2 regions of the Paenibacillus tritici genome follow, and region 1 is predicted to be linked to the other one. Evidence: riboswitches for the same ligand, from Rfam matches in the RefSeq annotation. Region 1 holds a riboswitch; the other holds the start of a gene.
The links. Region 1 has a riboswitch for S-adenosylmethionine ahead of KDC22_RS27610 (methionine ABC transporter ATP-binding protein). Riboswitches for the same ligand answer to the same signal wherever they lie in the genome.
Positions count from the first base shown of each region.

Region 2: it holds a riboswitch for S-adenosylmethionine, as region 1 does, so the genes downstream of both, metA (homoserine O-acetyltransferase MetA) here and KDC22_RS27610 (methionine ABC transporter ATP-binding protein) in region 1, are expected to answer to the same signal.

Region 1 covers NZ_CP073365.1:6,435,750-6,441,901, forward strand. Annotated here, with positions in the region: gene KDC22_RS27585 (NAD(P)/FAD-dependent oxidoreductase) at 1-930, shown strand, start outside; gene KDC22_RS27590 (YuzB family protein) at 985-1,239, opposite strand; gene KDC22_RS27595 (NifU family protein) at 1,322-1,570, shown strand; gene KDC22_RS27600 (MetQ/NlpA family ABC transporter substrate-binding protein) at 1,791-2,660, opposite strand; gene KDC22_RS27605 (methionine ABC transporter permease) at 2,720-3,388, opposite strand; gene KDC22_RS27610 (methionine ABC transporter ATP-binding protein) at 3,388-4,404, opposite strand; SAM riboswitch class I at 4,504-4,640, opposite strand; gene KDC22_RS27615 (Cthe_2314 family HEPN domain-containing protein) at 4,734-5,480, opposite strand; gene KDC22_RS27620 (UbiD family decarboxylase) at 5,542-6,152, opposite strand, start outside.
Region 2 covers NZ_CP073365.1:2,119,337-2,125,488, reverse strand. Annotated here, with positions in the region: gene KDC22_RS08970 (hypothetical protein) at 1-126, shown strand, start outside; gene KDC22_RS08965 (HAD family hydrolase) at 114-650, shown strand; gene mqnC (cyclic dehypoxanthinyl futalosine synthase) at 840-1,976, opposite strand; gene KDC22_RS08955 (PLP-dependent transferase) at 2,193-3,359, opposite strand; gene metA (homoserine O-acetyltransferase MetA) at 3,428-4,345, opposite strand; SAM riboswitch class I at 4,464-4,596, opposite strand; gene corA (magnesium/cobalt transporter CorA) at 5,021-5,956, shown strand.

The DNA.
Region 1 (6,152 bases):
GAATATTATGCACTGGCCGCAGGTACCGTCACGGATTATCATCTGCGGATTCAATTTCCGGTTCACCCCCGCCTGACCGTACGTTACGGGGAAGTGGGCTCCATTCATTTGGACAGCCGGATGATCTTCCTCGACTCCGGGGAGCCGATATCCTATGATATTCTGGCGATTGCCCTCGGTTGTACGGATAATTTCCACAACATACCTGGCGCCCAAGAGTATGCTTGCAGTATTCAGAGCTTCGCAGGAACCCGGGAAACCTACCGCCGGCTGAACGATGTGAAGCCTTATGGAACGGTCAACATTGTGGGCGGAGGATTAAGCGGTGTAGAGATTGCTTCAGAGCTAAGGGAGAGCCGGCCCGACCTGAACATCTCCATTATGGACCGGGGAGAACGCATATTGTCTTCTTTCCCGGCCAAGCTGTCTGCCTATGTGGAGGAGTGGTTCAATGAGCATCAGGTGGAGACGATGGGCCGGGTATCCGTCTCACATGTAGAAAAGGATGCCATCTTCAATGGCACCCAGGCGATTCCTGCTGATGTAACGGTATGGACTGCCGGAATTCAGCCTGTGCAGGTCGTGCAGCAGCTTGAACTTCCCAAAGACCGCGGAGGACGGCTTATTGTCGGGAAATATTATAATATAGCCGATTATCCGGAGGTCTATGTGATCGGGGACTGTGCCAGCCTGCCCTTCGCACCCAGTGCACAGGCAGCGGGCGCCCAAGGAGAACAGGTGGGACAGATTATTCAGGCGTTATGGCGCAATGAAACGCCGAAGCTGCATAAGATCAGGCTCAAGGGAACCCTTGGGTCACTGGGTAAAAACGCAGGCTTCGGCCTGATGGGCCGCCGCTCCGTCATGGGCCGCGTTCCGCGCCTGCTGAAGAGCGGCGTCCTGTGGATGTCCAAGCGCCATTTCGGTTAGGTATTCGGTTAGGTATTCGGTTAGGTACATGGCGGGTCCTGGTACAATCCCGGCTTAATCAATCTCAAGGTTGTCCCAGGCCTCTGCTTCCTGAATAGCGGCTTCAATGGCATCTTCCAATGCGGCAGGGGAATCGGCTTCAATAATCTCCCCGTCCACCATAACGAACGGCTGCATGTAACATTCGCCGCAGTTATTCAGACAGCCATATTCCACCACATCATATTCGGGGTTTTGTTCCAGCTTAAGCTTGAGTGCTTCCGTGCCATGTCCGATGTTGCTGGCACAAAATTCTATAATTGGTCTCATGATGATCTCCCTATTCTGCACTAACCATTTTATTTTTTAAGTTTTTGTACTATAATAAACATACGAAAGGAGTGATTGAGAAATGAGTGAGAACGTACAAAGCGCAACCATGTATGATGAAGTACTGGAAGTGCTCGATAAACTTCGTCCGTTCCTGCAGCGCGATGGCGGTGACGTGGAACTGATTGATGTTGAAGACGGCATCGTCAAGTTGAAACTTATGGGTGCATGCGGCAGTTGCCCAAGCTCCACGATCACGCTTAAAGCCGGGATCGAACGCGCCCTCGTTGAAGAAGTAGAAGGCGTGGAAGAAGTTATTCAAGTATTCTAATCCCGTTTCATAAACCGTCCCGGCCTTCCGATGAAGGCCGGGATTTTTTTATTATATTAAATTTTACATTTCGGATCAACCTTAATTCATAGCGGATGGAACTAATTCCAGCATATGGACTGCCTGTCTCTGCAAAAAAAACCAGAGATGCCGGCAGCCATTTCCGGCCGCCCGGACATCTCCGGTCATCAGTCTTCGTTATATTGCCTTAGTCTCAAGCTTAGAATGCCGGGATAATGGCACCTTCGTATTTCTCTTCGATGAAGGCTTTGGCTTCTGCAGAGTTCAGGGCTGCTGCCAGCTTCTTGATCGCATCGGAATCCTTATTGTCAGGACGGGCTACCAGCAGGTTGGCATACGGAGAATCCCCGCCTTCGATGAACAAAGCATCCTTTGTTGGAACCAGACCGGCATCCAGAGCAAAGTTCGTATTAATCAGCGCCAGATCTACTTCCTCCAACTGACGTGGCAGCATGGCAGCATCCAGCTCAATGATATCCAGCTTCTTAGGGTTCTCAGTGATATCTGCTTTGGTGGAAGCAATGTTAGTGTCGTCCTTCAAGGTGATCAGGCCATTCTTGGCCAGCAGAATCAGTGCGCGTCCTCCGTTAGTAGCATCATTCGGGATCGCTACCTTGGCACCTTCAGCCAATTCGTCGATGGATTTGATCTTCTTGGAATAGGCGCCGAAGGGTTCAACATGAACTGCGGTTACAGATACAAGATCCGTGCCGTTCTTGGTATTCTGATCATCCAGATAAGGCTTGTGCTGGAAGAAGTTCGCATCGAGCTGCTTCTCGGCAAGTTGTGTATTAGGAAGAATATAATCTGTGAATTCTTTGATTTCGAGCTTAATGCCTTGGGCTTCAAGCAGCGGGGCAATCGCTTTGAGGATTTCCGCATGCGGTACAGGAGAAGCTCCAATGACCAGGGTTACCGGGTCCGCAGCAGGCGCAGTAGTGGGTTCAGCCGCTGCCGCTTCTGTCGGTGCGGTTGTTGCCGGAGCATTGTTCGCAGTTTTATTGTTTCCGCAGGCTGCAATCACCAATATCAAGGTCAAGCTGAAGAATGTAAGCAGTACTTTTTTCATCTGTAAATCCCCCTCTAATCAGTATGGTTTGTATGAATAAGGCTCTATATGGATGTACCTTATTTCCGTGTAAAATGTCTAACCAGCCGGTCACCGGCCATTTGCAGCAGCTGCACCAGAATCACCATCAGAGCTACCGCGATAATCATGACTTCCTTCTCATAACGATAGTAGCCGTAGCGGATGGCCAGGTCACCCAGACCGCCGCCGCCGATCATCCCCGACATTGCAGTATAGGAGACTAGCGTAACTATGGTGATGGTAACTCCGGCAAGCAGGCCTGGACGAGCCTCGGGCAGCAGTACACGCATAACAATCTGGCCCGTGGAGGCTCCCATACCCTGCGCCGCTTCAATGATTCCCCGGTCCACCTCACGCAGCGCCGTTTCAACCAGCCTCGCGAAGAAGGGAGCCGCGCCGATCACCAGTGCCGGAATCGTTCCAAGTACACCTATGGAGGTGCCCATAATGGATTTGCTTAATGGAATCAGCGCCACCATCAGAATGATAAACGGAACAGACCGCAGGATATTCACAATGAATGATAATGCCGAGTAAACAGCCCTGATAATAACGTTATTTGATTTGCCCCATAAATATAACACAATTCCGAGTGGTAAACCAAGGATTATTGTAAATATTCCTGAAATAGCGATCATTTTAAGCGTGGCAATCGTCGCATCAAGCATTTCATCCCAATTGATACCGCTAAAATCTAATCCGCCCATTACAAAATCACCTCCACATCAAGGCCCTGGGCCGTAAGCTCAGTAATCGTGACTTGAACAGCATCGGCAGGTCCTTCGAACCTGACGATTAACTGCCCGTAAGGAACGTCCTTGATCGTCGAAATGGTTCCGTGGAGAATGGCGAAATGAACACCGGTTCCCTGCACCACTTGGGAGAGTGTGGACTCATATGTCTTATGTCCGAGAAAAGTAATTTTGACCGCCTGTGTGTACCCTGTATGCACCGCGTCAATCGCTTCCCTGAGCGGTCCTTCCGACTGAGTTTCACTGCGGATGAACTCTTTCGTAACCTCATGCTTCGGTTTCAGAAATACCTGAGCCACTTCGCCCTGTTCCACAATTCCGCCGCCATGGATAACCGCAACGCGGTCGCAGATGCTCTGAATAACATGCATCTCATGGGTGATCAGCACGATGGTCAGATTGAACTTGGTATTGATATCCATAAGCAGACGCAGAATGGAGTCTGTTGTCTGCGGATCAAGCGCCGAGGTCGCTTCATCGCATAACAGAACGTCAGGATCACTTGCCAGCGCCCGGGCTATACCGACACGCTGCTTCTGGCCCCCTGATAACTCAGCCGGATACTTGTTCCAATGCTCTTCCAGCCCCACGAGGAACAGCAGTTCTTTCACCTTGCGCTCTATCTCAGCTCCCTCCGTTCCGGCCAGCCGCAGCGGAAAAGCGATATTATTATACACCGTTGCCGAGGAGAGGAGATTGAAGTGCTGAAAGATCATTCCGATCTTACGCCGCTGCACCTGCAGCTGGTGCTTGCGGAGTGCCGTCAGCTCCACACCGTCTACCCAGACCTCGCCCTGAGTCGGGCGTTCCAGCAGATTAATGCAGCGGATCAGCGTGCTTTTGCCCGCCCCGGAGTGGCCGATCACCCCGAAGATCTCCCCCTTCTTAATCGACAGGCTCAGCGCAGAGAGTGCTGTCGCTTGCTTGCTCCCTTTACCGTATACTTTGGTCAAATTCTTCAACTCTATCAATCGTCCCGTCCTCCTTCTTACTATCCTGATCTTATAACCAAAAAAGCCCCCTACGATCCATGCAGATCGCAAGAGGCCTGTGTGTATAATGACAATGCCTTCTCATCTGCCAAATACCACACATCTGGCGGCATTGTAGGAATTAGCACCATGACATTTGGATGCAGCCCTTACGCTGGATTCAAACCGGTTGCCGGGCTTCATCGGGCCTATCCCTCCGCCGCTCTCGATAAGATAAAAAGTATGAAATTTATATATTCCGTTTCATGTCAGAAGTGAATGTATGCCTAAGTATATTCAGTTTCCGGTTTTTTGTCAAAGGTAAGTTTTTACGAATCAGCTTGTCCGGATTTCAGGCTGGGAGCGGCTTTGTTCTTGTGCCATTGCTCATTACCATACCTGAATGCGGCAGCCAGGGATTTGCATACCATCTCCAGGCTCTGCTTCAAATCCTCCAGATGACTGTCGAGATCCTCCAGGCGAATCTTGTCATGCAGCCCCTGATGACGCTGCCAGAGATCGTCGGTCATCTCCGCATTCATGTAATGGATCTCGGCATTGCGCCGTTTGCGCAGATTCTCTACCGGTTCACGGTAGGAATTCTTGATTCGCTCCAGCTCATCCGCCAGCGGGTTATGCGCCCTAAGCAGCTGAAATTGCCGCAGTACCGTGAAATAAGAGAAGTGTGTCTTAACCTTGCCCGTATCCAGATGGTACAGACTATTCAGTACCGTCCCCAGCTTGTCGAGTAGCGAGAAGACACGGATGAAGCCATTTTTATAAAAATACACATATCTGGCGTACTCCCCCTGCTCCATGGACGACATGTCATCCATATAACCGGCAACCACTGACTTCCGGTAAAAGGCAGCAGCGAACCAGCTCTGCTCCAGCTCGTCCAGGGAAGAGATCAGACCGCGTGTCCATATTTCCAGCTTACGGAATTCATGGTCCCGGTCTTCATGGGCAATCATCTCCTTGCGCAGCATGGAGGCAGCCTTCGCCATGTGTTCCATGGCTTCAGCCAGCACCCCGCTGTTCTCGCGCGGAGGCTCTCCCAGCAATATCCGCAGCATATTCGGCCTCCTTAACGTTTTGCGGAAGATCCGCTTCTTCGATTAATACTTGTGAGCAATCCTATGCCTGAGGGAAATAACGGTGCCAGTTGCGGTCCACCCGTTCTGCAATATCCTCCCGCGTAGCCAACTCCTCCGGGTATCCCGGCTTCATTCTGGCATCTATAATGAGCGGCAGCGAATAGCTGAAGCCACCGCGCTGCACCTGGGCCGCCGAATAGATATCGTCGGCCGGATTGAAACGGGTGAATACCGTCCATAAGAATGAGGTCTGCGTGCGGACCGCTTCTTCCGCATGATCCACCAGAACAATCAGCGGCCAGGCGGTCTCCTGTTCCTTGAAGTAAGACACCAGTCTGTCCGGCAGCTCCGGGTCCTCTTCATAGGATGCACCGGAAACGGCTAAACATCCTCCGCAATAAGGCACAGCGGCGGTGATTGATGGAAGTTGGCCCTCTGTGTACGTCCTTGGGAGCTGGCGGACCGGGCTTCCGATGCCGGCCATCACAGCTTTGCTGCCATGATTCAGCTTGCGTCCGGTGTAATCCAGCGTATCCATCGAGGTATTGGCGAAGATCGTTAAGTCCGTCTGCGGGTTGAACCGCTCCAGCACTGTTTCCAGCAGCTTGGGGAAATCGGTAAGTTCCACCGGCACATTCGTCAAAAGCAGGA
Region 2 (6,152 bases), 3.4 Mb from region 1:
CTGGCGTTTGCGCTAGTCTATAACCTGACACGGTTGAAGACTCTGGGGGGCGCTTCCTTCAATACTATCTATGCCGATGAGGAGGTGCGGGATGGACACATTGTGTTTAGGGTATGGGTGAATTAGGAAAAAAACAGATTAAATTCAGGAGGATTGAGATGACTATAAATAAACCAGTACGTGGTATATTTTTCGATCTTGGCTGGACGATTTTCCGCCCTGCAACAGGGGATTGGAGAATAACAGTGAAAGCTTTGGAATATATAAACCCACAAATCCTATGGTCTATACCCCAAGATACATTTAACACTGCAATTTCAAAAGCAAATGAATACGTCAAAAATGAAATTTACAAAACTGAAGAGGAAGAGCTTGAAAGGTATATCAATTACTATAGAACCCTTGCTGAATGGTTACCTGAAATTCACATTACATACGAACAAGCTGAAATCATTGCATATGATAGAGTGTATAACGATTCTAATTATGTTTTTCTGGATCATACAACAAAGACACTTGGAGATTTGAAACAAAAGTATAAGCTTGGAATTATTTCAGATACAGACCCATCCATCAAAAGGGTTCTTAAAAATGCCGGTATTTATGATTATTTTGATAATATGACACTTAGTTTTGAACTGGGAGAATAGTATTAGTCCTTTCAAGACCGGATTCGCAAGAAAGCACCGAATATCTAAACATCCATAAGCTATCCGAATTATCATTGTACTTATAAAAGACAAATAACGCTTATCCATAACTAATCCTCGCCTTACGGATTAATATTAAATAAGCGTTATTGTTATCCTATTATGCCAAAAGCACCCTATAGCTAGCCTCTAGTTCTGCATTACAAAATCATTGTCGATCTTCGCATTCGCATCATCGAACACCCGCAGGATGTCGTAGCGCGTGTTGCGCTGCGCCGGGATCTTGCCTGCTTCGCGGATGAGCTGGGTGATTGACTCGATGTTGACCTTGTGGGTTGCGCCCGCCGAAGAAACTACGTTCTCCTCAATCATCGTGCTGCCGAAGTCATTGCAACCGTATTGCAGGGAGAGCTTGCCCACCTCAGGACCCATCGTTACCCAGGAAGACTGGAAGTTCTTGATATTATCCAGCACCAGACGGCTGATGGCTACAGTCTTCAGATATTCCTCCGGTGTCTGCCGGTCAAGCTTCAGGTTCGTATTATCCGGCTGGAAGGTCCAGGAGATGAACGCCAGGAACCCTTCGGAGTCGTATTTGTTCGCAATACATTCATCCTGCGCTTCACGGACACGCAGCAGATGCAGCGCCCGCTCTTCCATGCTCTCGCCCAGCCCGATAACCATCGTGGCTGTCGTGTTCATGCCGATCCGGTGTGCGGTCTGCATGACATCCATCCACTCGCGCCAGGAGCCCTTAAGCCGGCTGATCTTGCGGCGTGTACGGTCGTCAAGAATCTCGGCGCCTCCGCCGGGCAGGGAATCCAGACCTGCGGCATGGATCTCACGCATCACCTGCTCCAGCGGCAGACCGGAGACCTCCACCATCTTCATAATCTCCGCCGGTGAGAAGGAGTGCATCGTAATCTCCGGGAACCGCTGCTTGATGCCGCGCAGAATATCCGTATAGTAGCTGAACGGCAGATTCGGATTCGTGCCGCCCTGCATCAGAATCTCTGTCCCGTTCACACTGATTGTCTCTGCAATCTTCTGATAGATCGTTTCATCGGGAAGCACATAGCCTTCCTCAGAACCCGGTCTGCGGTAGAAGGCGCAGAAGCGGCAGTACACATCACATACGTTCGTATAGTTAATATTGCGGCCGATGACGAAGGTAGCCAGCGGGTCCGGGTGCCAGCGCTTCATAATAATATCTGCCGCCGCCCCCATCTTCTCAATTTCATTGCTCTCGAACAACGTGATCGTGTCTTCCAATTGAAGACGTTCACCCTTAAGTGTCTTATCCAGAATAAGATCAATTGCACTCATCGTTGACGGCCTCCTCTTAATCTATGAAGTTATATAAATTTTTATCATTTTATTAACCCGTTCCCCCATCGTATCACAATCCGCTGAGCTTGAAAAATCTTTTAGGGCCAGAAATGAGATTACGGTCCTGATACAAAGTCAAACAGCAGCACCTTGGGCGCTGCTGCTCTAATCCTATGCTGATCCGGCTTAGCCGGACGGAGGGCGAATGCTGTTCTACTCCAATTCGCTCCGGGCGGCTTCCAATGCCTGCGTAAGATCAGCGATCAGATCCTCCACATGCTCGATGCCGACCGAGAAACGCAGCAGCCGGTCATCTACGCCGACCGCATCGCGGATTTCCGCAGGAATATCGGCATGGGTCTGCACCGCCGGGTAGGTCATCAGCGATTCCACCCCGCCGAGACTCTCGGCGAAGGCAATCAGGCGGATATGGCGGAGCAACGGCTCCACGTATCTTGCATCCTTCACCTTGAAGGAGAAGATGCCCGTGTTGCCGGAGGATTGGCGGTTCTGAATCGCGTACCCCGGATGGTCCGGCAGTCCCGGATGGAAGACTTCGGCAATCGCCGGATGCTCCAGCAGATAGCGGGCGATGGCCAGCGCATTGCTCTCATGCCGCTCCATGCGCAGGGCCAGTGTCTTCATCCCCTTCATCAGCTGATAGCTGTCATTCGGGGCAAGAACGGCTCCCAGGGAGTTATGCAGCACAGCCATCTCTGCCGACAGTTCCGCGCCCTTGGTAACAATAAGCCCGGCTAGTACATCGTTATGCCCGCCCAGATATTTGGTCGCACTGTGAACAACAATATCTGCCCCCAGCTCAAGCGGACGCTGGAAGAACGGAGTCAGCAGCGTGTTATCGACAATCGAGAGCAGCCCGTGATGACGGGCCCAGGTACATACCGCTTCAATATCCGTAATCATCATCAGCGGATTGGTTGGTGTCTCAATGAATACGCCCTTGGTGCCCGGCTGGCGGGCCGCCTCCAGGCCATCGAGATCATTGGTGTCCACATACGAGGCGCTGATGCCGTATTTGGCGAGAATCCGTTCGAGCAGCCGGTAGGTTCCGCCGTACAGGTCCAGTGATACAATGAGATGATCCCCTTGTCCAAACAAGGTGAACACCGTAGTCAGTGCAGCCATTCCGGAGGCGCAGGCGAAGCCGGCATCCCCGGATTCCAGTGCTGCTGCTGCATCTTCGAGCACAGTGCGGGTAGGATTTTTGGTGCGGATGTAGTCAAAGCCTGTGCTCTGTCCAAGTCTAGGGTGACGGAAGGCCGTCGCATGATAAATCGGATAATTAATCGCCCCGGTGGCGGGGTCCTCCATTGAACCAATCTGTGCCAGTCTGCTCTCAATTCTCAGTTTCTCATCCATCTCCACTGCCTCCTAAAAGTTTGTGTGCGATAACCATTGCTTCTATATATAAATATAACTTTTAACTTTTAGATAAATGCCCCGATATCGTAAGGAGTCTCTTGGTATACATAGTAATTGAGCCAATTAGCGAATAATAAGTTGGCATGGGCGCGCCAGACAGCCGGCGGTGTACGGGTTGGATCATCCTTTGGATAATAGTGCTTCGGCAGCTGCACTTCCATCCCCTTGGCGATATCCCGGTCATACTCCCATTTCAGCGAGAACGGATCGTATTCCGAATGTCCGGTGACAAAAATCTGCTTCCCGTCATGAGTGGCTACCAGGTAGACCCCGGCCTCCTCGGACTCGGCCAGAATCTGCAGCTCAGGATTCTGCTCTATATCTTCACGGGAGACGTCGGTATGACGGGAATGCGGAACATGGAACACTTCATCGAAGCCGCGCAGCAGCTTGACATTATTATGGTTCAGCGTATGCGGAAACACTCCAAAGCATTTGTCCGGCAGGCTCACCTTACGTACGCCAAAGTGATGATACAGCCCTGCCTGCGCAGCCCAACAGATGTGCATCGTCGAGGTCACATTCTGTTTGCTCCACTCCATAATCACTTTCAGCTCTTCCCAGTAGTTCACATCCTCGAATTCCAGCTGTTCTACGGGAGCGCCGGTTATGATCAGGCCGTCAAAACGGCGGTCGCTGATCTCATCGAAGGTCTTATAAAAGCTCTTCAGATGCTCAGCCGATGTATTTTTCGAGGTATGGGAGCTGGGATGCAGCAGAACCACATCCACCTGAAGCGGGGAATTCCCGATAAGGCGCAGCAGCTGTGTCTCTGTAGTTTCTTTCGTTGGCATCAGATTCAGGATGGCGATCCTGAGGGGACGGATATCCTGATGAAAGGCCTGGCTTTCATCCATTACGAATATATTCTCACCGGATAATACTTCCTTGGCCGGCAGGCTGTCGGGAATTTTGATAGGCATTGCTGTATCCACTCCTTAACTGAAATTGGGTTCCGCTTAGGCGGTTGAGCTTGTTGCAGGGTAGCGAAAAAAGACCTTTCCCGGGCGAGAAAGGTCATATAATTCAGTCATATGCGCCCTCTCATCTGCCAGAGAACTTCCGCCGGACGCATAACGTCCCTGCAAAGCTTCCGCAAGATTTAGCACCGTGCGTTCACACGCCGGTTGCCGGGTTTCATCGGGCTAGTCCCTCCACCTGCTCTTGATAAGATTTAGCTGTATTCAATTGGATGTACCACAGCATCCGTAGATGCTTTTTCTTAAATTTCACTTTAAATCATGAACCTCCTTTTCGTCAAGTCCATACAATGCTTAAGGAGCCTTGAGATTGAAAAGAATTTCTCTTGTAAGAGGCATACCCCGGCGTTATACTAGACAAGTGTTTCAAACCCAAAACGGCGAAAAGAAGAGGTGAGAGAAGAATGGAAGGCGACCCGGGCTCGCGAATATGCGTGCAGAACGAACAACCACACAGGATTAACATCAGCTTGCCGGCGGCGGGAGCCCTTATTCTTCATGCTCTCGGACCGTCTTTTGGCCTTCATCCATGATTGTACCACCGGCCAAGCTGATTTTTTCCGTGTGCTGAAATTAGCATACCCCCGGAGAAGACCGGGGAGTGAAGGAGTGAATCAGATGAAAATCCGGCTGGTGAATGCAGGGGTTTTTACGCCTATTGACAATATTGAAGAAACTTTAACCGCCCCTGCCGAGGGGTTCTACTGGATTGATGCAGATGTGGAGGACCTTGTAGAGCTTCAGCCTATATACGGGCTGCATGATCTGGCTGTGGAAGACTGTCTCAGTGAAGAGGATCAGCGTCCGAAGCTGGAGATTTATGAGAGCCATTATTTTATCGTAGTGAACAGTATCCGGTTCGATGATGAGGAAATCTTCCTCCGTGCGCTCAACGTGTTCCTGGGCAGACATTTCATTATTACCGTTACGAAGCAGAAGATCCATGAGCTGCGTGTCCTGAAGCCCGCACTGTGGGAGCAGGAGGTCAGTACACCTGACCGCTTCCTGTATCTGCTGATCGACCTCGTTGTCGACAACTTCTTCTCGGTCGGTGACCGGATTGAAGCGCGGATTGAGAAGCTGGAAGAAGACATCCTCATGCATACCAAGAAAACGCATCTGAGCGAGATCATTGGTCTGCGCAGTGAGATTCTCTGGCTGAAGAAGATGCTCGGCCCGCAGAAGGAAGTTATCAACACGCTGAATAAGAAGGATCTTCGCCTGATCGACGATCAATTGCAGAAGTATTTCAGTGACATCTACGAAAATGCGGTCAAGATCTCTGAAACGTTTGAAACGTACCGCGATCTCATGGGCAACTTACGCGAAGCTTATCAATCCAGTATTGCGAACCGCGCCAATGAAATCATGCGTGTATTTACGGCAATTACCACCATATTCATGCCGCTGACCGTGATTACCGGAATCTACGGCATGAACTTTGACAATATCCCGGAGATCCACACCGAGTACGGCTACTATGGCGTCATTGCCGTTATGGTAACCCTCGGCTGCGGAATGCTTGTGATCTTCCGCAAGAAGGATTGGCTATGAAGGACGGCGGACGAATATGCAGGACGAAGGCACCGTATACCTTAGGGTTTCGGAAGCCTTCGTCTTTTTGGTATGTCGCCCTTTACAAGAATAGCAAAGCCGTTTCCACTTGTGTCGCCTGTATGTACCTACCGCTGCACAAGCCGGGAATTCAGATCCTCCTGACCTCTCCGCCGCATTCGGATACTCACTAGCA